One region of the Robertmurraya beringensis genome, then DNA from elsewhere that is predicted to be linked to it. Evidence: riboswitches for the same ligand, from Rfam matches in the RefSeq annotation. Region 1 holds a riboswitch; each other region holds the start of a gene.
What was found. Region 1 has a riboswitch for cobalamin ahead of ACFFHF_RS08540 (anaerobic ribonucleoside triphosphate reductase). Riboswitches for the same ligand answer to the same signal wherever they lie in the genome.

Region 1 (6,259 bases):
ACGTAGTGGGGGACACTCGCATTCCAACTAAAGGAATCACCTTCTTCTACAATAAATGAATCCTCTCCTTGTTCAGCCAGTATTTTTCCTTCCAAAACTAAGTGACACTCTTCTCCCTCGTGTGAATGAGGTTCTCCAATGGAAGTTCCTGGGGGGAATTCAACGATCATCGTTCTCAGTCCGCCTTTGGATGCTAAGTGCTCAATTTTTAAATGATTAAAAGAAGAATTGGTTCTTTCCTCTTTCCGAACCACACGCATATGCTGCTTCTTTTCTAACAGTAAATAGGGTAGAGGGACATCTAAAAACGTTGCAATGGTACTTAATGTATTAATAGAAGGTGAAGTATTGTTGTTCTCTACATTGCTAATAAATCCTTTAGAAAGACCTGTTCCTTCACACATCTGAGAAATGGTGATTTTTTTTCTGTTTCTTATGGCTCGAATTTTGGCTCCAATATCCAGACGAATCATCTCCAATGTTTTCAATTATGAAACATAATTATATATTAGCAAATAAACTATTGACATACTATATCTTTGGTTGTTATCTTATAAACAACAAGTATTCATATTAAGAAACAATTTTTTTGTTCAGGTGTTTTCTAATAGAGAATTGTTTTCTATATGAGTAAATATTTTAAGGAGGGATGAGGTATATTGAATTCACCAATGATTTATGAACTTCGTAAACCATCTCAAATTGAGCCAAATAAAACCTATCCTGCTATTTTTGTGATGCATGGTATGGGAAGTAATGAACAAAATATGCTGCCGCTTGTTCAGGGACTAGAAGATACGTTTTACATTTTTAGCGTTCGTGGTCCTTTAGCTCAACCACCAGGTTTTGCATACTTTACCATTCAAGGCTTTGGTAAACCACATAGAGAAGCATTTGACCATGCAATCAGTGAGTTGACTACCTTCATTGATTATGCAACTGACAATTATCCAATCAACCCAGATAGCATATATTTACTTGGATTTAGTCAAGGAGCGATTTTGTCCATGACGCTTGGCTTAACATTGGGGAACCGAATCAAGGGGATTGTTGCCCTAAGCGGTTATATTCCTGGATTCGTTAAAGAAGAATACAACATGAAACCTGTTAATCAGCTTTCGTTGTTTATTTCTCACGGTAAATTTGACAACGTACTACCGTATGAATGGGGAGTAGACAGTCATGTGTTTTTCCAAGGGCTAGGGTCACAAGTTACTTTTCAATCCTATTCAGAAGGACATACAATTTCAGTAGAAAACCAACAAGACTTGATGAAATGGATTCTAGCTGATTTAAATAATTAACCAATTCTAATCAGAGTTTGGAGATTCAAAAAAGTAATCTCAAAACAAAATTAAACCACGGAGGAAAAAGAAAAATGGAAAACAAGTTTGAATTATGTTCTGTCATTTTACGAGTAGTATTAGGAATCATCTTTTTTATTCACGGATTCGTTAAATTCCAAGGTGGGATTGAAAATACGGTAGGATGGTTTAGCAGCATAGGGCTTCCAGGGTTTCTTGCTTACGGTGTGGCTTTAATAGAAGTTGTGGGAGGACTTGCCTTAGTACTTGGGTTATTTACAAGATGGGTTTCCGTTCTTTTTGCGGTACTTATGCTCGGAGCCATCTTAAAAGTGAAATTAGCGGCAGGTTTTTTAGGAAATGGTCAAATGGCTGGATATGAATTGGATTTAGCATTTTTAGTAATGGCCGTATCTCTTGCTCTAACAGGTTCTAATGCTTTTGCACTGGATCAACTTATTTTTAAAGGACAAAAGACGAAAAGTGCAACATCCCTAAATTAAATGATGTAAAAAATATCAGAGCATTACCTCAAATCAGGGGTAATGCTTTATTTTTTTGGCTAACAAAGTAAGGATGGTACTAGAGATATCTTTCGGTTACATTTCATGTATCGGATTCATTCCAACAATATCCGGGGTCATGGTTAAATGGTGAAGCAAATCGTTTATTTGATCTCTATGTGTATGCAACTCTTTTAACATATCATCAATAACCTTTGAGGGTACATGAATAAGAAGTCTAAATTTTACATTTTCGTGAACTTCCTATTTATAGATTTACTTTCCATTTCAAGGGTGGTACACTTGATTCTATTGAAAACAATATATGGTGTTCGTTTTATACAGGTACTACTATATGTAGTTTAATAGGGAAATTCGGTGTAATTCCGATGCTGTCCCCGCAACTGTGAAGCTGACGATGATTCAATGCCACTATGCAACTGCATGGGAAGGGAATCGGAGAATGAAGCAAAGCCAGGAGACCTGCCTATATAAAACAGATGAATCATTTCTTCGGGGATTGAGGAATGGAGACGTATCCATTTTTTTATTTCTGAACGTTTCCATTTTAGGCTATCTCTTTCAATGAGATAGCTTTTTTATTTGACGACAAAAAGAGGGGTTTTATGAAACTTTATGCTAAAACAATCTGACCTACTGGAGAATCTTCCTATTAAAAAGGTAATCAACCGCCATTCTTTTCTTACACATACTTTTTACGAAAGAACGTGATGATTTTGCAAATGATGAATACCTTACAAGAAGTAATCAAACGAGATAAATGTATTGTTCCGTTTTGCCCTGAAAAAATCATACAGGCTGTTGAAAAGGCTGAAAAAGCTACAGAACCAGGAATGACAACAAACCTAGCTCAAAAGGTATTGGATGCTTTACATACACAAATTCAACAAAGGCAAATTTCAGTAGATGAAATTCAAGACATTGTTGAAATGGAACTAGTGAAGAATGAAAGATTGGACGTAGCAACTGCCTATATTTTATACCATGAAGAAAGAACGAAAGCTAGAAATGGAAAATCATTTGAAACGATTGCATCAATTATTAGAGCGGAATCAAACGATATTACGAAGGAAAATGCCAATATGAGTGCGGAGACACCTTCGGGTATGATGATGAAGTTTGCAAGTGAAACAACAAAAGCTTATACGACAGCCGAATTGCTGAAACCGGAACATCATTTCTTGCATCGAACGGGAGCGATCCATATCCATGATCTGGATTATTATCCAACTCGAAGCTTAACTTGCTTACAACATCCGCTTGATCAACTGCTCAAGAATGGAATGGAGGTGAATCATGCTGCACTACGTCGTCCCAAGGGGATTCATGGGGCGGCAATAATGGCGTGTATTTCTCTCGAGACTGCTCAAAATGAAATGCACGGAGGACAAGCCATCCCAGCATTTGATTTCTATATGGCTCCATTTGTTAAAGTAACTTATGAAAAAGAATTAAAGAAGGCTTGTGAATTTACGGGAAGTGATTTTGACAAATTAAAGGCTGTACCTATTTCTGCTTATAAGGAAAATGATTTGGACGGTTTGACCGGAGCGGAAAGAGTCATTCAATATGCGTTAAATCGTACGATAAATACGGTGTATCAGGCGATGGAAGGGTTTATACATAACATGAACAGCATTCATTCGCGCGGCGGGAATCAAGTCGTTTTCTCTTCTATTAATTATGGGACAGATACCTCTCCAGAGGGACGATGTGTGATGGAGCAGCTACTCCTTTCAACAGAACGTGGTGTTGGTTATGGGCAAACAGCTATTTTTCCCATTCAAATTTTTAAAGTGAAAGACGGTGTCAATTTGAAAGAGGGCGATTCTAATTATGATTTATTCCGATTAGCCTGTCGCGTAACGGCAAAACGTTTCTTTCCAAACTTTATCAATTTAGATGCGTCTTTTAATCAGCATGAAAAATGGAGTGCCGGAGATCCAACACGTTATCTGTATGAAACAGCTACCATGGGTTGTCGTACTCGTGTATTTGAAAATATTCATGGAGAAAAAACTTCCGTTGGTCGGGGTAATGCTTCCTTTACTTCTATTAATCTAGTGCGAATCGCATTAGAGACATGGGAAGAAGTTAAAAAAGAAGGAATTTCTGAAGGTGAGAAATGGAGCCGTTTTTATGAGAAACTTGAGTACTTAATAGAAGAAGTGGGTGAACAATTAAAAACCCGCTTTGATTTTCAAAAACAAGCTTTAGTGAAACAGTTCCCAACGGTCATAAAATATTTATGGCGGGGTGGAAGTGAATTAAAACCAGAAGACACTATTGAAAAAGTAATCAATCAATCTACTTTAGCGATTGGATTTATTGGATTAGCGGAATGTTTACTCGTTTTAGAGGGGAAACATCACGGAGAATCAGCTGAAGCACAAACAAAAGGGTTGGAAATCGTCACTTTTATGCGAGATAAATGTACGGAACTTAAAGAACGATTTCAACTTAACTATAGCTTACTTGCTACACCCGCCGAGTCGTTGTGCAAAAAATTCCCAAAACATGATCGAGAACGTTTTGGTGAAGTAGAAGGAATCAATACTCGAGAATACTATACCAATTCAAACCATGTCCCAGTATGGCATCACTTGTCGGCGGTTAAGAAAATGACCATTGAAGCACCTTACCATGCCTTAACGTTAGGTGGACATATTGCGTATATTGAATTAGATGGAAAAGCATTAGAAAACTGGCAGGCGATCGAAAAAATGGTGCTCATGGCCCATCAATTAGATATCGGCTATTTCAGCTTAAATCATACGATCTGTCGATGCATAGATTGTGGACACGAAACAAGCGATGCCGATGCAACCATATGTGAATACTGTCATGGCGATCGGTTGGATGTTATCCAACGTATTACTGGATACCTGGTTGGTACAACAGGCAAGTGGAATGATGGTAAAAAAGCGGAATTACTAGATCGAGTGATTCATTCATAAAAGGCAGGGGGGACGAAATTGAAAATCGGAGGTTTCTATTCTGATTCTATCTCGAATGGTGTAGGGTGGAGAGCGGTTCTCTTTGTATCAGGGTGCCCGCATCATTGCCTTGGATGTCATAATCAAGAATCCTGGGATAAAGACTATGGTGAACCTTATGTGGAAGATGATATTTACAACCAAATGATGGAGAATCCTTTTTTAGATGGATTAACCTTATCCGGTGGAGAACCTTTTCTTTATTGCCAAGAGCTATTTTCATTAGTGAAACGTGTAAAAGCAAGGGGATTAAATATTTGGTCGTATACAGGCTTTACATTTGAAGAACTTTTACGTTGGTCTGAAAGGAATGCGGATGTACAGCAATTTCTACGGGAAGTAGACGTATTAGTGGACGGAAAGTTTTTAATCGAGAAAATGGTACCGCAGAAACGTTTTCGCGGAAGCGGTAATCAGCGGATTATTGATGTACAGGCTTCCTTGAAGAAACAAGAGATTGTATTATATATGGCTTAAGGGAAAGAGCCTGTTTTTATTACTAGTATGTTTCCATTCAGGTGCTTTCTTATTAAAAGACACAAGAATTGACGTATGCGCTTAACTGTTGGGGAATCAGGTAAAGAACCCGAGCGGAAAAATAGACGGAGAAATTCCACTTAATTAGTAACTTTTACTTAAAAAGGCTGAAATAGACGGAGAGATTCCGCCTAATGGTTCGAAAAAATAGAAAATGGGGGATTTTTCTTTGCATAGGCGGAAAACTTCGCCTTAATTAACCCGAAACGAGCTCGATTCTGCATCTAACGGAAAAATCTCCGCTTATTTGGCTTTTGCTGGTTACTCGAGAACTCATAAATCCAAGAGAACCTCATTTTTGTCCGAGGCGGTGAACGGTATCACAAATAAGTGAGGTTTTATAAAAGGCTGATTTTGTAAAGTTTGTTGGTTGAAAAAATCCCAAATGCCGTCTCTTCTTTCTATATAGGAAAAGAGCCTATTCTGAACAATCATTCTTCAAAATAGGCTCTTTCTTTTTATACCATATCTAAATTATGATCCTTTTATCACGAGCAATCTTTCTCTCGTTTGTTTGGCTGCTTCTACCATTACCTTCAGTGAAGCAATGGTCTCATCCATCCCTCTTGTTTTTAACCCGCAGTCAGGATTGATCCAGAACAGCTTTGGGTTAAGGACTTGAAGGGCACGATCAATGTTTCTTGTCAGTTCTTCAAGCTTTGGTACACGTGGACTATGAATATCATAGACACCGAGACCGATGCCTTTGTCATACGTATGTTCTTCGAAGGCGTGAATCAATTCACCATGACTTCTAGATGTTTCGATTGAAATAACATCCGCATCAAGCGCTGTAATGGCATCGATGATATTTTTGAAATCTGAATAACACATATGTGTGTGAATTTGTGTTTCATTTTGTACGGATGTTGTGGCAAGTTTAAAAGCATAAACCGCA
Region 2 (6,259 bases), on a different contig from region 1:
ATGGCGGTTTCCACCTGTGATTCCACCAGTTTTAATGATCGCACCATCTGGAGCAAGGTTACCAAACAATACAGCTAGGCCACCCTTTTCACTATGTGGGTTATCAATGGAATGAATTACATCATGGTTCTTAACGTCACAGCCGGCAATATTTTCACCAAGTGTTTTCCCTGTAACCGTTAATGTATCTAAGTGAAGGGCTCCTTCTTTCTTAGATAATTCGTTTAGAACGGCAGAAACTCCGCCCGCTTCATGCAAATCTTCAATAAATACATCAGAAGCAGGTGCAAGCTTAGACAGGTGAGGAACACGTGCCGCTACTTCGTTGATTCTTCCGATTGGATAATCAATTTCTGCTTCATGAGCTAATGCCAATGTGTGAAGAACCGTATTGGAAGATCCACCTAATGCCATATCAAGGGCAAACGCGTTATCGATTGCTTTTTCTGTAACGATATCACGAGGCTTAATATCCTTTTCAATCAGTTCCATTAACTGTGTTGCTGATTTCCTAACGAAATCTCTACGCTCAGGCGCTACAGCTAAAATCGTTCCATTACCAGGAAGAGCCAATCCAAGCGCTTCTGCTAAACAGTTCATCGAGTTTGCTGTGAACATACCTGAACAAGATCCACATGTCGGACAGCCAAACTGTTCTAATTCTAATAGTCCCTTGTCATCAAGTTTTCCAGCTTGGTATGCACCAACGCCTTCGAATACAGAAGAAAGTGAGATCTTTTTGCCATCGCTAGTTACTCCAGCCTTCATTGGTCCACCGCTTACAAAAACAGTAGGGATATTTAAACGAAGTGATGCCATTAACATACCTGGAGTAATCTTGTCACAGTTCGGGATACAAACCATTCCATCAAACCAGTGAGCAGCGACAACCGTTTCAACCGAGTCAGCAATGATTTCACGGCTTGGTAGCGAGTAGCGCATGCCGATATGACCCATTGCAATTCCATCATCGACACCGATTGTGTTCATTTCAAATGGAACTCCACCTGCTTCACGGATAGCGTCTTTGACAATTTTCCCGAACTCTTGTAAGTGCACATGTCCTGGCACGATATCAATGTAGGAGTTAACTACTGCGATAAATGGCTTACCAAAATCCTCTTCTTTTACCCCAGCCGCACGCAAAAGGCTTCGGTGTGGTGCACGATCAAATCCCTTTTTTATCATATTACTTCTTAATTCTGCCAAAATAATTCCCTCCCAATCTATTAAAAACCAATGGTGTTAATGTTTTAAATTATTAAAAAATTTTAACAAATAGAAGGAGAATTGTAAAGAAAGATGACAAAAGATTCATTTGGTAGATTTTAAAAGTTGTCTTCATTTGTCCTATTTTGTCGCTTTTAATATTTTTATGGTGGCAGTGAATGGCGGTTCCGATTTGTCACAATGAAAAAAATATGTCAGCGATTGCCTTGTCATTCCTTTGTTACAAGATTAGTATTAAGATATGAAAAGTAAATATGAGCAAGAATAGGTGTACTTCTTTTTAGAAGTCTAGGGAAGTTGGTGAAAGTCCAACGCGGTCCCGCCACTGTAAATGGGAGCATACTGTAAAAACCACTGTGCAATAAGGAATTGCATGGGAAGGTGCAGAAAGCAATGACCATCAGCCAGGAAACCTGACTATATCTTGACACCGTGTACCTACGAGGATAGGTGGTGTGGTCGGTTTCTTACATAAGGAAGAAGCTTATTCCAACATCTCCATATCTATGTGGAGATGTTTTTTTATGGGCTACGCAACAAAGGCTTTCTTCGGGTGGAAACTGCCCAACTTGTTATTAAAAAGGAGGGTTAACCATGTTTTTTCAACATTTATTGACCATGACGATTGCTTATTTTATTGATTTACTTCTCGGTGATCCGATCGATTGGCCACATCCAGTGAAATGGATCGGATCGCTGATCTATAAGTTCGATAATAAGTGGAATAAAGGGACGCGGAAAAAATGGAAGGGAGTGGCTATGGTAGTTACGCTTCTCCTGCTCGTTGTGGGAATTACGCTCTTGATTACGATGCTAGCTTATCAAGTTCATCTCATGGTCGGCATTGTGGTTGAAGCGGTGATCATCTGGACGACGATTGCTCAAAAAAGCTTAAAGGAGGCAGCGATGACGGTGTACGGTCCGTTAAAAAAGGGAGATCTCGTGGAATCTCGCCATAAGTTATCGTATATCGTGGGCCGTGACACCGACCAGCTCGATGAACAGGGGGTGGTTCGCGCGACGATTGAAACGGTTGCCGAAAACACAAGTGACGGAGTAACTGCTCCCTTATTTTGGGCGTTTCTTGGTGGTGCACCCCTTGCGATGCTGTACCGTGCAGTCAATACTTGCGATTCGATGGTTGGGTATAAAAATGATAAATATATGGAGTTTGGCTGGGCGTCGGCGAAGCTTGATGATTGGTTAAATTTGATACCGAGTCGCCTAACCTCCATTTGTATGCTCTTAAGCAATAAGCCGGTCCGATCCTCGGTAAAAGAGTCAGCGAAAATTGTCCTTCGTGATGCAAAGAAACATCCGAGCCCAAACAGTGGATGGGGAGAGGCTGCTGTGGCTGCAATACTTGGGATTCAGCTCGGAGGAATCAACTATTATAAGGGCATTCGCTCCGATCGAGCCAAAATGGGAGAACCTTATTTTCCTGTCACTGCGGAGCATATTTTGCAAGCCAAAGGTATTTTAACTCGAACGGTACTCTCATTTTTACTTTTATTATGGATTGGAGGGATGATCGTTGAAGTGGCCTACGCACGGAGCTAATCCACAATTTTTATATAAAGCACTACATCTTGACATGCCTGAAACAGTGATTGATTTTAGCGCCAATATTAATCCGATCGGTCCACCGGCCACAGTAAAGAACAGGTGGAATGAGCTGTTTTCTCTTGTATCTGATTATCCGGATCCAACGGCAGAAAGGCTTACAGGTTTGCTTTCAAAGCAAGAAGGAGTAAGGAAAGAGCAAATCTTAGTGGGGAACGGCGGGGCGGAGCTTATTTCTTTGGTCGGACGACTGCTCACTGGTAAAAAAGTGCTCATCGTACAACCAGCCTTTTCCGAATACGAAGAAGCGTGCCGAGTGAATCAATGTGAGGTACGCTACCACTTGATGGATGTAGACAGATGGGAATTACGCATTGATGAATTACTAGTGAGCTTACGAGAAGTAGACGCTGTATTTCTGTGCAATCCAAACAATCCAACGGGAATGTTTTTTCCGAAACATACGATTGAGGTTCTTGCCCGTGAATGTGCCCGATACGGAACCTTGCTTATCGTCGACGAAGCCTTTTACGACTTTATTGAAGAGTACGAATCTATCGTTTCCTGTCTCCAACATTGCGAGAACATGATCATTCTTCGTTCCATGACCAAAATGTTCAGCATTCCAGGAATCCGCTTAGGATACTTAATGGCCAATGAAGCCCTGCTAGCAAAAATTAGGGAAAGCAAACCGCATTGGAGTGTGAATGCGATAGCTATGAAGGTGGGGGAATGGTGTTTGTCAGAAAGTGACTATATAGAACAAACCATTCAATTGATAAAAAAGGAGCGGGAGAGGCTACAGTCTTTTTATCGTGATCAGGAATTCTCTTATTCCCCTTCAAACGTAAATTTTTATTTGCTAAAAGATACGAAAGTCTCCGATCCATTTCCGTTTTTCCGTTTTTTGATGGAAAAGGGGATGATTCCACGGCATACGATGAATTTCCCAGGACTTGACGGAAAGTGGCTACGATTGGCGATTAAGGGAGAAAACGAGCATGAAAGGTTATTAGAGGTGATGAGTGCATGGCGGAGGCTGGACAGCTGATATTTATTAGTGGTGGGGTTAGAAGTGGAAAAAGCAGTTTTGCTGAGAAAACAGCCATGGAGCTAACAAAGAAAACTCAAGGAAATCTCCACTATATTGCTTCAGGAGTTGCTTTTGATGAGGAAATGAAGGACCGAATTAAAAGGCATCAACAGCAAAGAAATGAAGGCGAGCACCAGTGGGTAACTTGGGAGGAACCCTATTTTTTACATAACCTCTCCACTGTTTTTCAACCGAATGATATTGTGCTCTTTGACTGCTTAACGAATCTATTAAACAACCGTTTGTTTCAAACCGAGGAGAGGCTGATGGACCCGTCTTTTCATAAGGAAATCAGGATATCAATCATAGAGGGGATCCTTTCGGTACAGAAAAGTTGTCACACCCTCATCGTCGTTAGTAATGAAATCTTGAATGAACCGATTCACTCTAGTGACCTTGTTCTTGTGTATGCAAAGATCCTTGGAAGGTTAAATCAACAGGTCGTTGCAAGGGCAAAGGAAGCGTATCTCGTGGAAGCAGGAATTCCAATTTGCATGAAAAAGGAGGATGATGACGTTGTATTTCGTGATGGGAGGAGCATGTAACGGAAAAGCCGAGTGGGTACGTAGCCATTTTTGTTTGGGTCAGTATCCACGAGTAAGTTGGATAAAAGCTTATGAATGCTCATATTATGACTGGATTAGTGAAGATTCTACTGACTCCTTAGTGGTGGTTGAAGGAATCGAGTATTGGATCAGGGATTTATCGCTGCAACACGAATCAGATAAAGTAAGACAAATATGGAAAGAGACACTATTGAATTGGGATCAATGGGAAAAGGATGGTTGCAAGAGAAAACTCGTCATCATTGGGTCAGATATTACTAGAGGAATTGTACCTGTTGAAAAAGCAGATCGGAAATGGCGTGATGATGCAGGATGGACATTTCAGGATACGGTCCAACTATGTGATCGAGTGGATAATATTTGGTACGGAATTGGGCAACGCATGAAGTAATTGCAAATCAAAAGGAGGAAGAAAAAATGAAGGTGGAAAAAGTAACTTGGATGGCTGTGTTTATCGCTTTAACAGTTGTAGGTGGCATGTTGAAAATTCCAGCAATCATCGGAAGTGTCGCGCTTGATTCGTTTCCAGCAATCGTTGCTGCCGCGCTTTTAGGAGGAATCCCAGGGGCGATCGTCGGTGGAATAGGCCATATGGTATCAGCATTAATCGGAGGAATGCCTCTTGGACCTATGCATTTCTTAATCGCTATCGAAATGGCAATACTTACATGGATATTTGCTTATTTTTATCAAAAAGGCAGCAAGTGGACGGCGTCTATTTTATTCGTGCTAGGTAATACCTTTGCAGCTCCCCTCCCATTTATCTTTTTAATCTCAAAAGCATTTTATATTAGTCTGGTTCCCTCTTTACTCATTGCATCTATCTTTAATACCGTTTTAGCTGTGATCGTTGCTCCACGATTAGCTAGCATCATGAAACCAGCAGTAGCGGGGAAATTTCAAAAATGAGAGATGTTCAATTACTTAAAATGGGAAAAGAAACCCTTGTGGTAGCTTCTGATAATAGCGGGGCGATCGGGTTAAAGAAGCTCGATGCGGTACAGGTTCCTTACGATATCGTTGGTTATTATACTTTTCGTGTGGCAGCTATGGAATGCTACTCGGCGGGGGCTATTCCTGAAGCAGTGATTCTTCAAAACTTCTGCGGAGATGGATCTTGGGAAGAACTCGTAAAGGGAATTACGAAAGGTCTGCTTGAGCTAGATGTACCAAACGTTCCGATCAGTGGAAGCACCGAAAGTAACTTCTTGCTTGTTCAATCTGCCGTCGGATTAACGGTATTAGGAAATAGAACGAGCCATGCTCCTTTGAGTGCCATTCCCTTTCTTGAAAATACGAAAGTGGCGGTTATTGGTCTTCCTCTTGTTGGAAATGAAGTGATTGAGCAGGAAGCAGAAGTAGCTCCGTTACGATTAGTGAAGGAGCTCTCACAACTAGATGGCACTGTCTTATTGCCTGTGGGGTCCAAAGGGATCCTTTATGAATTGAATCGTCTTTTTTCAAACCGAACGTTTTTAAAAAGTGAGGTAAACTCTGTGGTTAATTTAGAAAAAACATCTGGTCCATCTACCTGCTTCCTGATTGCTTTTCCAGTTGATAAAGAGCATGAGGTGAAGGAACTCTCTGGTTATTACTATCATGAATTAACTTTTTAAATCGTAAAGGGAGTGACCATGATGATTGATTTATATATTGTTAGGCATGGACAAACCACATGGAATGTACAAAAGCGAATGCAAGGTAGATTGGATTCCGCCCTTACAAAAAAAGGAGTGGAGGATGCTAAACGATTAAGAGACTACTTAGCTACTACCCCATTTGATGAAGTGATCTCTTCTCCAAGTGG
Region 3 (6,259 bases), on a different contig from region 1:
TCAGCAAGCGGATGTGATTTTATATGACCGACTGGTGAATGCGGAATTACTAAAACATGCGAAAGCAGACACCGAGCTGATTTATTGTGGAAAAGAACCAGGCAGGCATGGACTGATTCAGGATGAAATTCATCGTGTGCTAGTGGAACAAGCCAATCTTGGTAAGCAGGTTCTCCGCTTAAAAGGCGGTGACCCATTTGTCTTTGGGCGTGGTGCAGAAGAAGCCGCAATTTTACGGCAAGCAGATATTCCATTTGAAATCGTGCCTGGTATTACAGCGGGGATTGCTGCGCCTGCTTATGCTGGGATTCCTGTGACACATCGTGATCATGCCGTAAGCTTTGCGATCGTTACTGGTCATGGCCGTCAAGAAAAGGAGCAGAACTTTTTAAATTGGTCCGCGCTTGCTCAAATTGATACAGTAGCTTTTTATATGAGCATAGGCAATATCGCTCATATTACGAAAAGCTTAATAACCTATGGCAAAAGTGAAACAACCCCTGTTGCTGTCATTGAATGGGGCACAACCAAAAATCAGCGTACAATTACAGGCAATCTCTCCACGATTGCACAAGATATTCAAATCCATCGTATCTCAAATCCATCTATGATTTTAGTTGGCGAGGTGGTTAGTGTACGGGATCAAATTGCCTGGTTTATAGAAAAGGAGCATGAATTATGTTAGATGTATTAAAAAAACGCCGAGCGATTCGCCAATTTGAAACTCGCGAAGTGGAACGGGACAAAATTGAGACGTTATTAGAAGCAGCAACGTTTGCACCAAATGACCGTATGCGTGAACCCTGGCATTTCTATGTATTACAGGGCGACAGCTTAAAACGTTATGAGCAGGTGGCGCTTGATTATTTACAAAGGCGTTTCCCAGCAAAACCACATTTAGTGGAAAGCTCAATGGAAGCCATCACAAAAACACCGCTTGTCATTGTGGTGACATCAGCCATTGTGGCTGGAGATGAAGGAGCAACCAAAGATAATACCTTTGCAGTCAGCAGTGCGATTATGTCGATGTGGTTAATAGCCGAACAGCTGGGTTTAGGCATGGTATGGCGTACACGCGGTGTCGGTTTAGTGCATGATACAGCATTACATGATTTTATTGGTGCAACGGATGAAGAGCAATTAGTAGGCACGTTATGCATTGGTTACCCTGCAGAAGAGATTACTTCCGTAAAAAAGCGTACACCATTTGCAGAAAAAACAACGTGGTTATAGGGAGGTTAGTACATGGCTCGACAGGGGATGTTGTTAGTTTACACAGGAGAAGGCAAAGGAAAAACAACTGCTTCACTTGGTGTAGTATTACGTGCAATTGGCCGCGGCATGAAGGTGAAATACTTTCAATTTATTAAATCACCTGAACGTACATATGGTGAACAAATTGCCCTGCGAAAACTCGGTATTGAAACCGTGCAATTAGGTGTCGGTTTTACATGGACGAAAACACCGGAGGAGCATCGCGAAGCACTGGCGAAAGCCTGGCAGACAGTAAAAGAAGAGCTAAATGATGTAACAACAGATGTTTTAGTGCTGGATGAGTTGAATAATGCGTTAGCCATCACACGTTTTCCAATCGATGATGTATTGCCGTTACATGAGGTGTTAGCGGCCATACAAAACCGTCCCAAAACGATGCACCTAATAATCACAGGCCGTTCTGCTCATCCATCTTTACTCGCTTTAGCTGATTTAGTGTCAACGATTGATGCTACAAAACATTATTATACTGATCATGATGTTAAAGCGATGAAGGGGCTTGAGTTTTAAGCATTGAGGACGCCATATTTAAATCACAAACAGGCACCCAATTCACCAGAGAAGGATTGTCCATTTAGGTTGTCGAGATTGAGGAGAAAGTTCAATGAAAAAAGGATCCCCTTTACGCTTTGATTTTGAAAAGCTGTGGAAAGAAGGCATGTTAAACTGGCATGGCAAGATGCCAGAACGAATGATTGATGATGAACTGGAAGAAGCATTTTGGGCTCAGTCCATGAGGAAAAAAACATACAAGCAAACAGATAACTATGCAAAAAAAATTTACGAAGTAATGAAACAGCATATCCCGCAGAATGCATCTTGTATTGAAATGGGGCCGGGCTGGGGCAATTATACCTTTCAACTCCGTCAAAACGTCAAAAGATTAACGTTAGTGGATGGTTCTGAAAGTGTGCTTGATTATTTAAAACAATACTTTGAAAACGATGCAAATGTTCGGTTCGTTCATAGTAAATGGGAAAAAGCGCAAATTGAGCAACATGATGTTGTTATTGGGGTGAACTGCTTTTATCGTATGTATGAAATGAATGCGGCGTTGAAAAAAATGAACCGGCTTGCCAAAAAGCGAGCCATCATTGGCTTAACAACAGGACCTATTCAGCCGCATTACGTTATTTTAGATGAGCAGTTTGGCTATTACATTAAATATCCTCGCCGTGATTATATTACCATCGTCAATATGCTGTATCAGTTAGGGATTTTTGCAAATTGTGAAATGCTCAAGCTGGAGCGTGAGTATCGTTATGATACGTTGCAGCAATTATATGAAGCACAAAGCAAAAAAATCTTATCACCCCAGTTTGATATGGCACATGTGAAAGCATCACTCGAAGGTTTTATTGCTATGGAGAATGGCCAGTATGTATACCGTCACACATTCTATGCTGCGATCATTAGTTGGGAGCCTGTGAAGTTACATGACTAAGTTTCGTTTTAACCTCTAATATACGTGCTTTAATCGGAGGCTCTGTTGATATAACAAAGAGATATAGAGGGTCCAAGATGATGGAGAGAGGGAGGTAACTTTATGACGACATGGGATTTAACACAAATGCAGCGTCACTTACTTATTTGCAATGGGGCAACCTGTATGGCAGCAGGAGCTGAAGAGGTCACGCAGCAAATTCGTGATGAAATCCGTAAAAACCGTTTGGATGAGCATATTCATACATCCCGTACACGATGTAACGGCCGCTGTAAAGATAAATGCGTAGTAATTGATTACCCAAAAGGGACATGGTATTCGGTTCAACATGAAGAAACCGCTCGTGATATTGTTCATGAGGCAGTTGAACAAGATGCTATCATTTATTCAATGGAGCACGGTGTGCGGAAGCGCAGCGAAGACCGCATAAAAGGAATTGAAAAATACAAGAAAGGTAATGGACCAATTAAAAAAGCTGTATTATTTGTTGGACATGGTAGCAGGCTGGAGGCAGGAAATATAGAGGTTCGCGAATTTATCGGGCAGATGAAAGAATACATTGATCCAGCCCTTTTAGTAGAAACATGCTTTTTAGAATTTGCAACACCAAATATTGAAGATGGGATTCAGATATGTGTTGAAAAAGGTGCGGATGAAATACATGTAATTCCCATCATTTTATTACATGCAGGACACTCAAAATTGCACATTCCTGCAGAAATTGAACATGCAAAAGAGCATTTCCCAGATGTTCAATTTACCTATGGCCAAACGATAGGTGTTCATGAGGAAGTTTTTGAAATTTTAAAAACAAGACTTACTGAAACAGGTTTTGATGTGGAGCAAAAGCATGAGGATACGGCCATTTTATTAATTGGACGAGGCGGCAGCGATCCATATGCTAATGGTGATTTTTATAAAATTAGCAGATTATTGTGGGAGAAATTAAATGTACCTATTGTTGAAAGTGCCTTTATGGGGGTAACGACGCCAACTGTGCAGGATGGGATGGAACGCTGCATTAAATTGGGCGCAAAAAAAATCATCATGCTGCCGTATTTTTTATTTACGGGCATTTTAATGAAAAGAATGAATAAAATGGCCGAACAGTTTAAAGAGTCTTATCCGCATGTATCAATAGATATAGCACAGTATTTTGGCTATCATCCAAAGTTAAGAACGGTACTGTTAGAACGTATGAACCAGGCCTTAAACGGTACATCGACTGGAATGCAAGATTTAGAAAATTTCCGTAAATATGCGGAAGAACATGGGTATGAACATCATCATCACCATAATTAGAGGATAGTCAACTGGTTTTGGAAGGGAATAGGTCAGTAAAAAGAAGAAGGTTTTCGGAATTGAAATTAAATTACTAAGTACATCTTAATAATGTTTTGGAAATAGGTGCTAGATATAACTTTATCCGCTTAAAAGGGAAGTCGGTTAAATGCCGACACGGACCCGCCACTGTAATGGGAATTTCACAATAGTGTGAAGAACATTCAAATATACCACTGGGGTACTCCTGGGAAGGTTTGAATGTTTCCTTAAGTCAGGAGACCTGCCTATTTTAACATCGCCGATTGACCTACGGGATTTTAGGGAGGTGGTTAGGATGCTGATAAAGGATCTTCTTATACATGCCAACATCAATGAGTTTGGATGTGGTGAGATTCCTATTCCCCTCTATCATGAAAAGCATTTCTGACCGCTTTCGTTATTACGGTTGGAAGTGCTTTTTTTATTTAATAATGGAGGTATTTTTATGGGTAAATATGGTAAGGGGAAAATGGTGTATTTTTTTGTTTGTTTCCTAATCGTGTTCTCTGGATGTAGCCAGGAAAAAACTATTGGAATTGGAGATTCCCCTAAAAAAGATAAAAAAATGACTCTGGCATTCCCTTGGAGTCCACAAAGTCTTGACCCCCATGGTAGTGATAGTTGGGAGGTTATGCGTACAGGAACAGGAGAAACATTGGTAAAGTTGGATGAAGATTTACAAGTTAATCCGTGGTTAGCGAAAGAATGGACGCAAGAAGATGCTACTACATGGAGATTTAAGCTTGAGGAGAATGTTAGTTTTCACAACGGAAAAGCGATGGATGCGTCAAGTGTAAAGAATTCCTTACTGCGCTCGATAGAGAAGGATCCAAAAGTAAAAGACCTTTTGAACATTGAAACCATAGAGGTTGTATCCGCACATGAGTTAATAATTGTCACTGTACAAGCGAACGCAGCATTAATTCCTCATTTAGCAGATCCATCTACAATGATCGCGGATGTAAGCACTATAGATGATGAGAATCGTTATCCTGCTCTTACAGGAGCCTTTTCGTTTAAACAATTTAAAAAAGATGAATCCCTTGTTGTGGAAAGATTTGAAGATTATTGGGGAGAACAAGCGCTATTGTCTGAAGTAATCATTAAGTATATTCCAGAAGGAACTACGAGATTAATGTCACTTCAATCAGGTGATGTGGATGGTGCGACAGATATTCCGATTGATAACATGGCAGTATTAGAAAAGGATGAAAAATTTGAAGTATACGTCACTCCATCATTACGAACTCATATGTTGATGTTTAATATGAATTCCCCATTTTTTAAGGAATTAGCTCTTAGAAAAGTGGTTGATTTGAATACTCCACGTGAAGAGATTGTTCAATCTATTATGCTAAATGCAGGTACAGAAGCAAAAAGTCCCTTTCCGGAAGTATTCTCATTTGGGAATGTTGCGAAACTAGAACCATCGTTATCTAGTAGTGAGTTACTAAAAAAAGCAGGTTGGAAGAAAAATGAAGAAGGTATTTGGGAAAGGCAAGGGACTATATTTGATGTTACACTTTTTACCTTTCCACAACGTCCGGAGTTAACCGTTATGGCGGAGGTAATTCAAAGTGAATTATTGAAACAAGGAATAAAAGTAAGTATACGTCAAGTAGAAAATATTGATGAAGCGTTAATGAATGAAGATTGGGATTTATCCATGTATAGCATGCTAACTGCGCATACTGGAGATCCGCAATACTTTTTAAGTATGTTCTATCAATCAAGTAGTGAATCTAATATTAGTAACTATGAATCTCCAATCGTTGATCAGAAAATCAATGAATTAAATGAAACTACTGACCGAGCGAAGCGTGATCAGGTAGCGATTGAAATTCAAGATTTGATTATTAATGACGTGCCACAATCATTTATTGTTCATCCCAAGACCGTATTTAGTGCTAAAAAAGGGGTGGAAGGGTTTACTCCACATCCTATTGAGTATTACTATATTCACTCCCAGCTTGATATAAGTAAGTAGGGAAGCATATGATTCGTTATGGGTTAGCCCGTTTATTGCATTTGTTTTTCGTGATTTTTTTCGTATCTACTTTCACTTTTCTATTATTAAGGTTAGCACCAGGTGATCCAGCATATATCCTATTAACCAAGCATAATGTGCCAGCATCTGAAGAAGCATTGATAGCCTTAAGAGAAGAATTAGGTTTGACAGAGAGCTTATGGAGTCAATATATTCATTGGTTAAAAGAC
Region 4 (6,259 bases), on a different contig from region 1:
TTTTTAGTCGCTATGAGTTTATTCACGATCGGTACACTAGTTGCTGGTGTGGCTCACGAATTTCCGATTCTTTTAGCAGGACGTATGCTTCAGGCATCCGGATCGGCCATTATGATGCCATTGCTTATGAACGTCATGCTTGTTAGCTTCCCAATTGAAAAAAGAGGAACAGCGATGGGGGTATTTGGTTTAATTATCATGTTTGCGCCAGCGATTGGACCTACCTTATCAGGGTGGATTATTGAGCACTATGATTGGAGAATGCTTTTCCACTTTATTACCCCTATTTCAGTAGTAGTGGTATTAATCGGATTCTTCCTTTTAAAAGATAAGAAAGAAAAGAGTAATCTTCGTTTAGACTTTTTCTCCTTACTTTTATCAAGTATTGGATTTGGTGGAATCCTTTACGGCTTCAGCTCAGCAGGAAGCAAGGGCTGGGACAGTCCGCATGTGTACCTGGCGATTGCCGTCGGTTTCATCTCGCTAGTAACATTTATTTTAAAACAAATGAAGCAAGACACTCCGTTGTTAAACTTTGGAGTGTTTAAATACCCAATGTTTGCCTTGTCATCTACTATTTCCATGGTAACCAACATGGCATTGTTCTCAGGAATGATCCTTATTCCCATTTATGTTCAAACGATTCGTGGAATTTCTCCACTGGACGCAGGGCTAATGCTCCTACCAGGTGCCATCGCCATGGCGATTATGTCTCCTATTACGGGGAGATTGTTTGATAAATTTGGTGGGCGAGTATTGGCGCTTATTGGTTTAGGAATCACGGTGATCACTACGTATGAGTTTAGTCAGTTAACGGTAGATTTAAGCTATACCCACTTAGTTATCCTTTACACGGTCCGGATGATCGGGATGTCATTTGTTATGATGCCTGTTTCAACAAACGGATTAAATCAACTTCCGACGCGTTTCTATCCACATGGTACAGCAATGAACAATACGTTAAACCAAGTGGCTGGGGCAATCGGAACCGCATTACTCGTTACAGTTATGTCCAATCGTACAGAAACACACGCTCAAGAACTAGCTGACGAAGCGATGAAGACGGCAGCCGGTCAAGGAGCAGGAGTCGCACAGCCAACTGCTGAAATGATCGCTCAAATGAAAGAGCAGATCATGATGAAGGCGATGCTCGAAGGAATAAACGATGCATTCCTAGTGGCTACAGGGATTTCAATTGTTGCCTTCATTCTCGCTTTCTTTATCAAGCGTGCCACTCAAGCAGAGGATCCTCTAGAAGGAAAAGAGGCGCCAAAGGTGGTACCGGCGAAGTTAGCTGAGAATTAAATATAAAAAAGAAGAACTCCTTGAAAATGAAAAGGAGTTCTTCTTTTTTAGTTGTGCTTTTGATTGGGATACCTTCACCGTCTGTTTTGAAGTACGGTGTTCATGAAGATATTGAAATTTGTCTTATCCTTAATCAAGTAACCAGCAAAAGTAAAATAACCGGAGATTTTTACGTTAAATGTAGAACGGAGTTCGTTTTGGGGTAAATAAGTGGAGGTTTTCCGCTTATCCAAAGAAAAAACCCCTATTTTCAATTTTTCTGAGACAATAGGCGGAATCTCTCCGTCTATTTAGGTCTTTTTTAGAAAAAATTACTAATTAAGCGGAATACCTCCGTCTATTTATCAGATCGGTTGCTTAACCTGATCCACAGCCGATAGTGAGTAGCTACAGACCCCATGTCCTCCCGAAGTCAACAACAATATTTTACCAAAACAAACATTTTCTACTTGCTAATCTACTAAACTACCTTTAGTATTAAATTTGTATTATCTAGATATGGGTATATAAAATTAAATTCCAACTATATATAGTGTTGTTGCCTTAAGATAAGATGCCGCACGGCTTAATAGGGAATCTGGTGAAAGACCAGAACTGCCCCCGCACCTGTAAATGCTGACAAAATGAACAAACCACTGTGTAGTTTGCTTACGAGAAGTAGTTGCCTAAATGGGAAGGGTTCAAAGTAGAGTGAAGCATAAGTCAGGAGACCTATCTTACTTAAGATGTTTCAACTTCTTCGGGGACTTGGGAAGATGAGACGATGGCGACAGAAGACAAAATCGTGTTTGCCTGTTTGTCTTTTGCTGAAATCGTTTCATCCGCTCAAGGACCCACCTTAGCGGATTTTTTATTTTCAGGAGGGACGAGCATGACAGTAGTAGATGTACATGAAGATTATAAGTCGGTGTTAAGAGCGATTGAAGAGTGTTCTTCAACTTATCAGTTAGACGCGACAGAGATAACAAAAATGATCAATGAATTAGAGGCAGCAAAAAAAGAAGTGAGCCAACAAGCTTTATTTTATTCTTTAAATAAAATCGCGATGGACCAGCCGGATTGGACTTTTGTTGCCGCACGAATCTATTTAACGGAACTATACAAACAAGCTTCACAAAACCGAAACTACGATTCCACATATACATATGGGGACTTTTACGATTTGCTAGCAACGTTAACGGAGAAAGGAATTTACTCTCCAAAACTGCTGCAAATGTATACAGAGGAAGAAATTAAACAATTAGCAGCGGGAATCAATCCGGAACGAGATCAGCTTTTCAACTATATTGGTCTGTTCCTCTTTGCCGATCGTTACCTTGCAAGAGATCATGATCGAAAGGTATATGAATTGCCGCAAGAGAGATTCATGGTGATTGCCATGACTATCATGATGAACGAATCGAAAGGCCAGAGACTAGAGTTAGTAAAAGAAGCTTATTGGGCATTAAGCCATTTATATATGACTGTCGCAACACCAACCTTATCCAATGCAGGGAAGAACTTTGGTCAGCTGTCCTCTTGTTTTATTGACACAGTGGATGACTCGCTTGACGGGATTTATTTGAACAATTGGGATATCGCTCGCTTAAGTAAAGAAGGCGGTGGAATCGGAATTTATTACGGAAAGGTTCGTGCGTTAGGTTCCGATATCAAAGGGTTCAAAGGGATGTCCTCTGGTGTTGTACCTTGGATTCGATTGATTAATGATACGGCTGTAAGTGTCGATCAATTGGGGCAAAGACAAGGAGCAGTCGCCATTTATTTAGATATATTCCATAAAGACGTGATGAATGGCTTCCTTGAGCTAAAAACCAATAACGGAGATGAACGAAGAAAGGCTCACGATATTTTCACTGGAGTCACCATTCCAGATTTATTTATGGAAAAACTTTTAGAAAAAGATGAAAATGGCAGAAGCATCGGGGAATGGCATACATTCTGTCCACACCAAGTAAAGCAGCTGATGGGCTGGAAGGACGAAAATGGAACACCTCTTGGACTTGAAGACTTTTATGATGAAAATGATAGAAAGTATTTTACGGAAAAATACGAAGAAGCGGTGAATCAGCCTCTTTTACCAAGAAAAACCTACCGTGCAATGGATATTATGGCCCGAATCATGGTCGCACAGTTAGAAACAGGTACACCATACATGTTCTATCGAGATGAGGTCAATCGTCAAAATCCAAATAAGCGTGCAGAAGGAAGAACGTCTATCTACTGCAGTAATTTATGTACCGAAATTGCCCAAAACATGTCGAGTACAACGATTGTAAAAGAATACAAGGACGAAGATGGCAATCTAGTAATCGTAAGAAAGCCGGGAGAATTTGTTGTATGTAATCTTTCCTCGATCAATCTCGCAAAGTCTTATGGTGCCAATGAGCTTGAACGATTAATCAGAATTCAAGTGCGGATGCTAGACAATGTGATTGATCTAAATACCATTCCAGTCGGACAAGCCGAATTAACGAATCAAAAATATCGAGCGGTCGGCCTAGGTACGTTTGGATGGCATCACCTATTAGCCTTACAATCGATCCACTGGGAATCAGAGGAAGCGGTCCAGTTTGCTGATGAACTATACGAAAATATTGCCTATTATACGATTCAAGCTTCTATGGAGCTTGCGAAGGAAAAAGGAGCATTCAGTCAATTTGAGACGTCTGAATGGGCTACAGGAAAGTATTTCGAGCGAAGAAATTACACGTCCGAGCGTTGGAGTGAATTAAAGGAACAAGTAAAAACAAACGGAATTCGTAATGGCTGGCTGATGGCGATTGCCCCGAATTCTTCAACGGCAAAAATTGGTGGTTCCACCGATGGAATTGATCCATTGTACGCAGTGGAATATGCAGAAGAGAAGAAGAACTTTAAGTTCAAGGTAACCGCACCTGACTTAAACCATCGCACATACGCTTACTACCGTAGAGCAAGGCATGAGTTAGACCAAGTGTGGAGCATTCGCCAAAACGCTGCACGTCAACGCCATATTGACCAGTCCATCAGCTTTAACTTATATGTCAGACACGATATCAAAGCAAAGGACTTGCTCCACTTACACGTAGAAGCATGGAAGCAAGGGTTAAAAACCACGTATTATGTGAGAAGTACCTCACAGTCAGAGATTGAAGAATGTGAAGCTTGCCATAGCTAAGCTTGAAAGGAGAAGGGACCATGTCAATCAATGCCCCATTAAATAAAATCAAACTGTTGAATCCTACTTTTCCAAATCGTTCAACAGGTATTATTAACGGACAATCTTCCGGTCTCTTAAACTGGAATGATATCGCCTATCCACAAATGTATGATTTGTATCAAACCTTGCTGTCTAATTTTTGGAAGGCACAAGAAATCAATATGCAAGATGATATTAAACAATGGGATTCATTATCTTCACATGAAAAGGATATCTTTTTACGGGTGAACACGCAGCTTGCCTCCCTTGATAGCCTTCAAACACCAACGATGAGTCAAGTGCTCGATTATGTGACCGATTCTAGCTTTAAGGCCATCTTTGCGGTCATTGCTCAGCAGGAAGCTGTTCATAATGAATCGTACTCCTATATATTAAGTTCATTGGTTCCAGTAAGTGAACAAAATGCGCGCTTCAATCAAGCGAAGGATGACCCGATCGTGCAAAAGAGAAACCAACTTATTTTGGATGCTTATGAACAATTCCGTTCCCATCCAAATGCACAGAATTTATACGAGCTAGCCATCAACTCCATCATCTTAGAAGGAATCTACTTCTATGCGGGCTTTGCCTTTTTCTATAATCTTGCTCGTCAGCAAAAGATGTTAAAGACAAGTACGATGATTAGCTATATCCAAAGAGATGAGATGCAGCATGCGTATTTTATTTCTCAGTTTGTACGAATTATGTTAACGGAAAATCCAGAGCTCAATAACCCAGCAAATATTCAATATGCAAAGAATCGCATCCAAGAAGCGGTGGAGCTGGAGAAGGAATGGGCGGGAGAAATATTAGCAGAGATGAACGGAATTGATCTGGAAGAGTTCGGACAATATGTGGAGTATCTGGCCAATAAAAGGCTTCGTCAATTGGGTCTGGATCATCTTTATGGTGACCGTGAAAATTCAATGCCATGGATTCAAGTGTTTAGTGACGAAATGATTAATGAAACCAAGTCAGACTTTTTTGAGCAGAAATCCCGTACCTATACAAAGGTGACACAGTCCAATGGCTTTGACGAACTTTAAGGGAAAAGTAGCGATTGTCTATTCATCCGTCACGGGGAATACAGAAGAACTTGTTCGTATGGTAGCAAGCTGCCTTCAATCACGATCAATGTCTACGGATTTATTTCAAGTAGAAGATTTTCTCCGTGCGAACATGGATGACTATGATGGGTTGGTCATCGGAACTTACACATGGGGCAATGGAGAAATTCCAGTAGAAATGAAGCCTGTGTACCAAGAAATAGAACGTCAACATGTTCGAGAGCTCGCCACAGGAGTGGTTGGGACGGGGGATTCCTTTTACCCTTCCTTTTGTGGAGCGGTGGATGAGTTTAGGGATATGCTCTATGTGCAGACTTCCTTAGTAGCCACACTAAAAGTAGAATTACAGCCACAGTTTAAGGATTATGAAAAATGTGAAAAACTGGCTGAGTTAATGATAGAAAAAATTCAAAGTCGTACCTATAGTACGGTGTGAAAAAGGTAGTGGGCTCTTGCCTACTACCTTTTTTTATATTCAATGTTTACCATATATATAATTTGGGTATAAAGGAGGGTCTCTATTTTTGTAGAGGGACTGCATGCGCAAGGCAGATCCTTCTTTTTTGTGTTTAATTATAGAAAATTGAATATATTAAACTAGAATTATATGTAAATTTCAATGAGTAAAAATGAAAGATTTGTTTAAAAATACCATTCTTTGTTAAAATAAAGAGTGAGGGTAAAGCAGATGACGGATAAACAAATGAAT

Region 2: it holds a riboswitch for cobalamin, as region 1 does, so the genes downstream of both, cbiB (adenosylcobinamide-phosphate synthase CbiB) here and ACFFHF_RS08540 (anaerobic ribonucleoside triphosphate reductase) in region 1, are expected to answer to the same signal.
Region 3: it holds a riboswitch for cobalamin, as region 1 does, so the genes downstream of both, ACFFHF_RS09745 (ABC transporter substrate-binding protein) here and ACFFHF_RS08540 (anaerobic ribonucleoside triphosphate reductase) in region 1, are expected to answer to the same signal.
Region 4: it holds a riboswitch for cobalamin, as region 1 does, so the genes downstream of both, ACFFHF_RS20545 (ribonucleoside-diphosphate reductase subunit alpha) here and ACFFHF_RS08540 (anaerobic ribonucleoside triphosphate reductase) in region 1, are expected to answer to the same signal.

What each region holds. Positions count from the first base shown of each region.
Region 1 is NZ_JBHLUU010000025.1:30,674-36,932, reverse strand. Features, by position in the region: gene ACFFHF_RS08555 (helix-turn-helix domain-containing protein) at 1-464, opposite strand, end outside; gene ACFFHF_RS08550 (alpha/beta hydrolase) at 660-1,304, shown strand; gene ACFFHF_RS08545 (DoxX family protein) at 1,379-1,807, shown strand; cobalamin riboswitch at 2,134-2,312, shown strand; gene ACFFHF_RS08540 (anaerobic ribonucleoside triphosphate reductase) at 2,551-4,785, shown strand; gene nrdG (anaerobic ribonucleoside-triphosphate reductase activating protein) at 4,804-5,301, shown strand; gene metE (5-methyltetrahydropteroyltriglutamate--homocysteine S-methyltransferase) at 5,836-6,259, opposite strand, start outside.
Region 2 is NZ_JBHLUU010000128.1:29,888-36,146, forward strand. Features, by position in the region: gene ilvD (dihydroxy-acid dehydratase) at 1-1,209, opposite strand, end outside; cobalamin riboswitch at 1,480-1,665, shown strand; gene cbiB (adenosylcobinamide-phosphate synthase CbiB) at 1,825-2,790, shown strand; gene cobD (threonine-phosphate decarboxylase CobD) at 2,765-3,844, shown strand; gene ACFFHF_RS23935 (bifunctional adenosylcobinamide kinase/adenosylcobinamide-phosphate guanylyltransferase) at 3,823-4,431, shown strand; gene ACFFHF_RS23940 (bifunctional adenosylcobinamide kinase/adenosylcobinamide-phosphate guanylyltransferase) at 4,397-4,843, shown strand; gene ACFFHF_RS23945 (ECF transporter S component) at 4,870-5,361, shown strand; gene ACFFHF_RS23950 (ATP-binding protein) at 5,358-6,068, shown strand; gene ACFFHF_RS23955 (histidine phosphatase family protein) at 6,087-6,259, shown strand, end outside.
Region 3 is NZ_JBHLUU010000027.1:115,259-121,517, reverse strand. Features, by position in the region: gene cobA (uroporphyrinogen-III C-methyltransferase) at 1-685, shown strand, start outside; gene ACFFHF_RS09765 (nitroreductase family protein) at 679-1,233, shown strand; gene ACFFHF_RS09760 (cob(I)yrinic acid a,c-diamide adenosyltransferase) at 1,246-1,785, shown strand; gene ACFFHF_RS09755 (methyltransferase domain-containing protein) at 1,880-2,719, shown strand; gene ACFFHF_RS09750 (CbiX/SirB N-terminal domain-containing protein) at 2,822-4,021, shown strand; cobalamin riboswitch at 4,108-4,305, shown strand; gene ACFFHF_RS09745 (ABC transporter substrate-binding protein) at 4,488-6,029, shown strand; gene nikB (nickel ABC transporter permease) at 6,038-6,259, shown strand, end outside.
Region 4 is NZ_JBHLUU010000123.1:27,589-33,847, forward strand. Features, by position in the region: gene ACFFHF_RS20540 (DHA2 family efflux MFS transporter permease subunit) at 1-1,305, shown strand, start outside; cobalamin riboswitch at 1,840-2,037, shown strand; gene ACFFHF_RS20545 (ribonucleoside-diphosphate reductase subunit alpha) at 2,177-4,462, shown strand; gene ACFFHF_RS20550 (ribonucleotide-diphosphate reductase subunit beta) at 4,483-5,529, shown strand; gene ACFFHF_RS20555 (flavodoxin domain-containing protein) at 5,510-5,986, shown strand.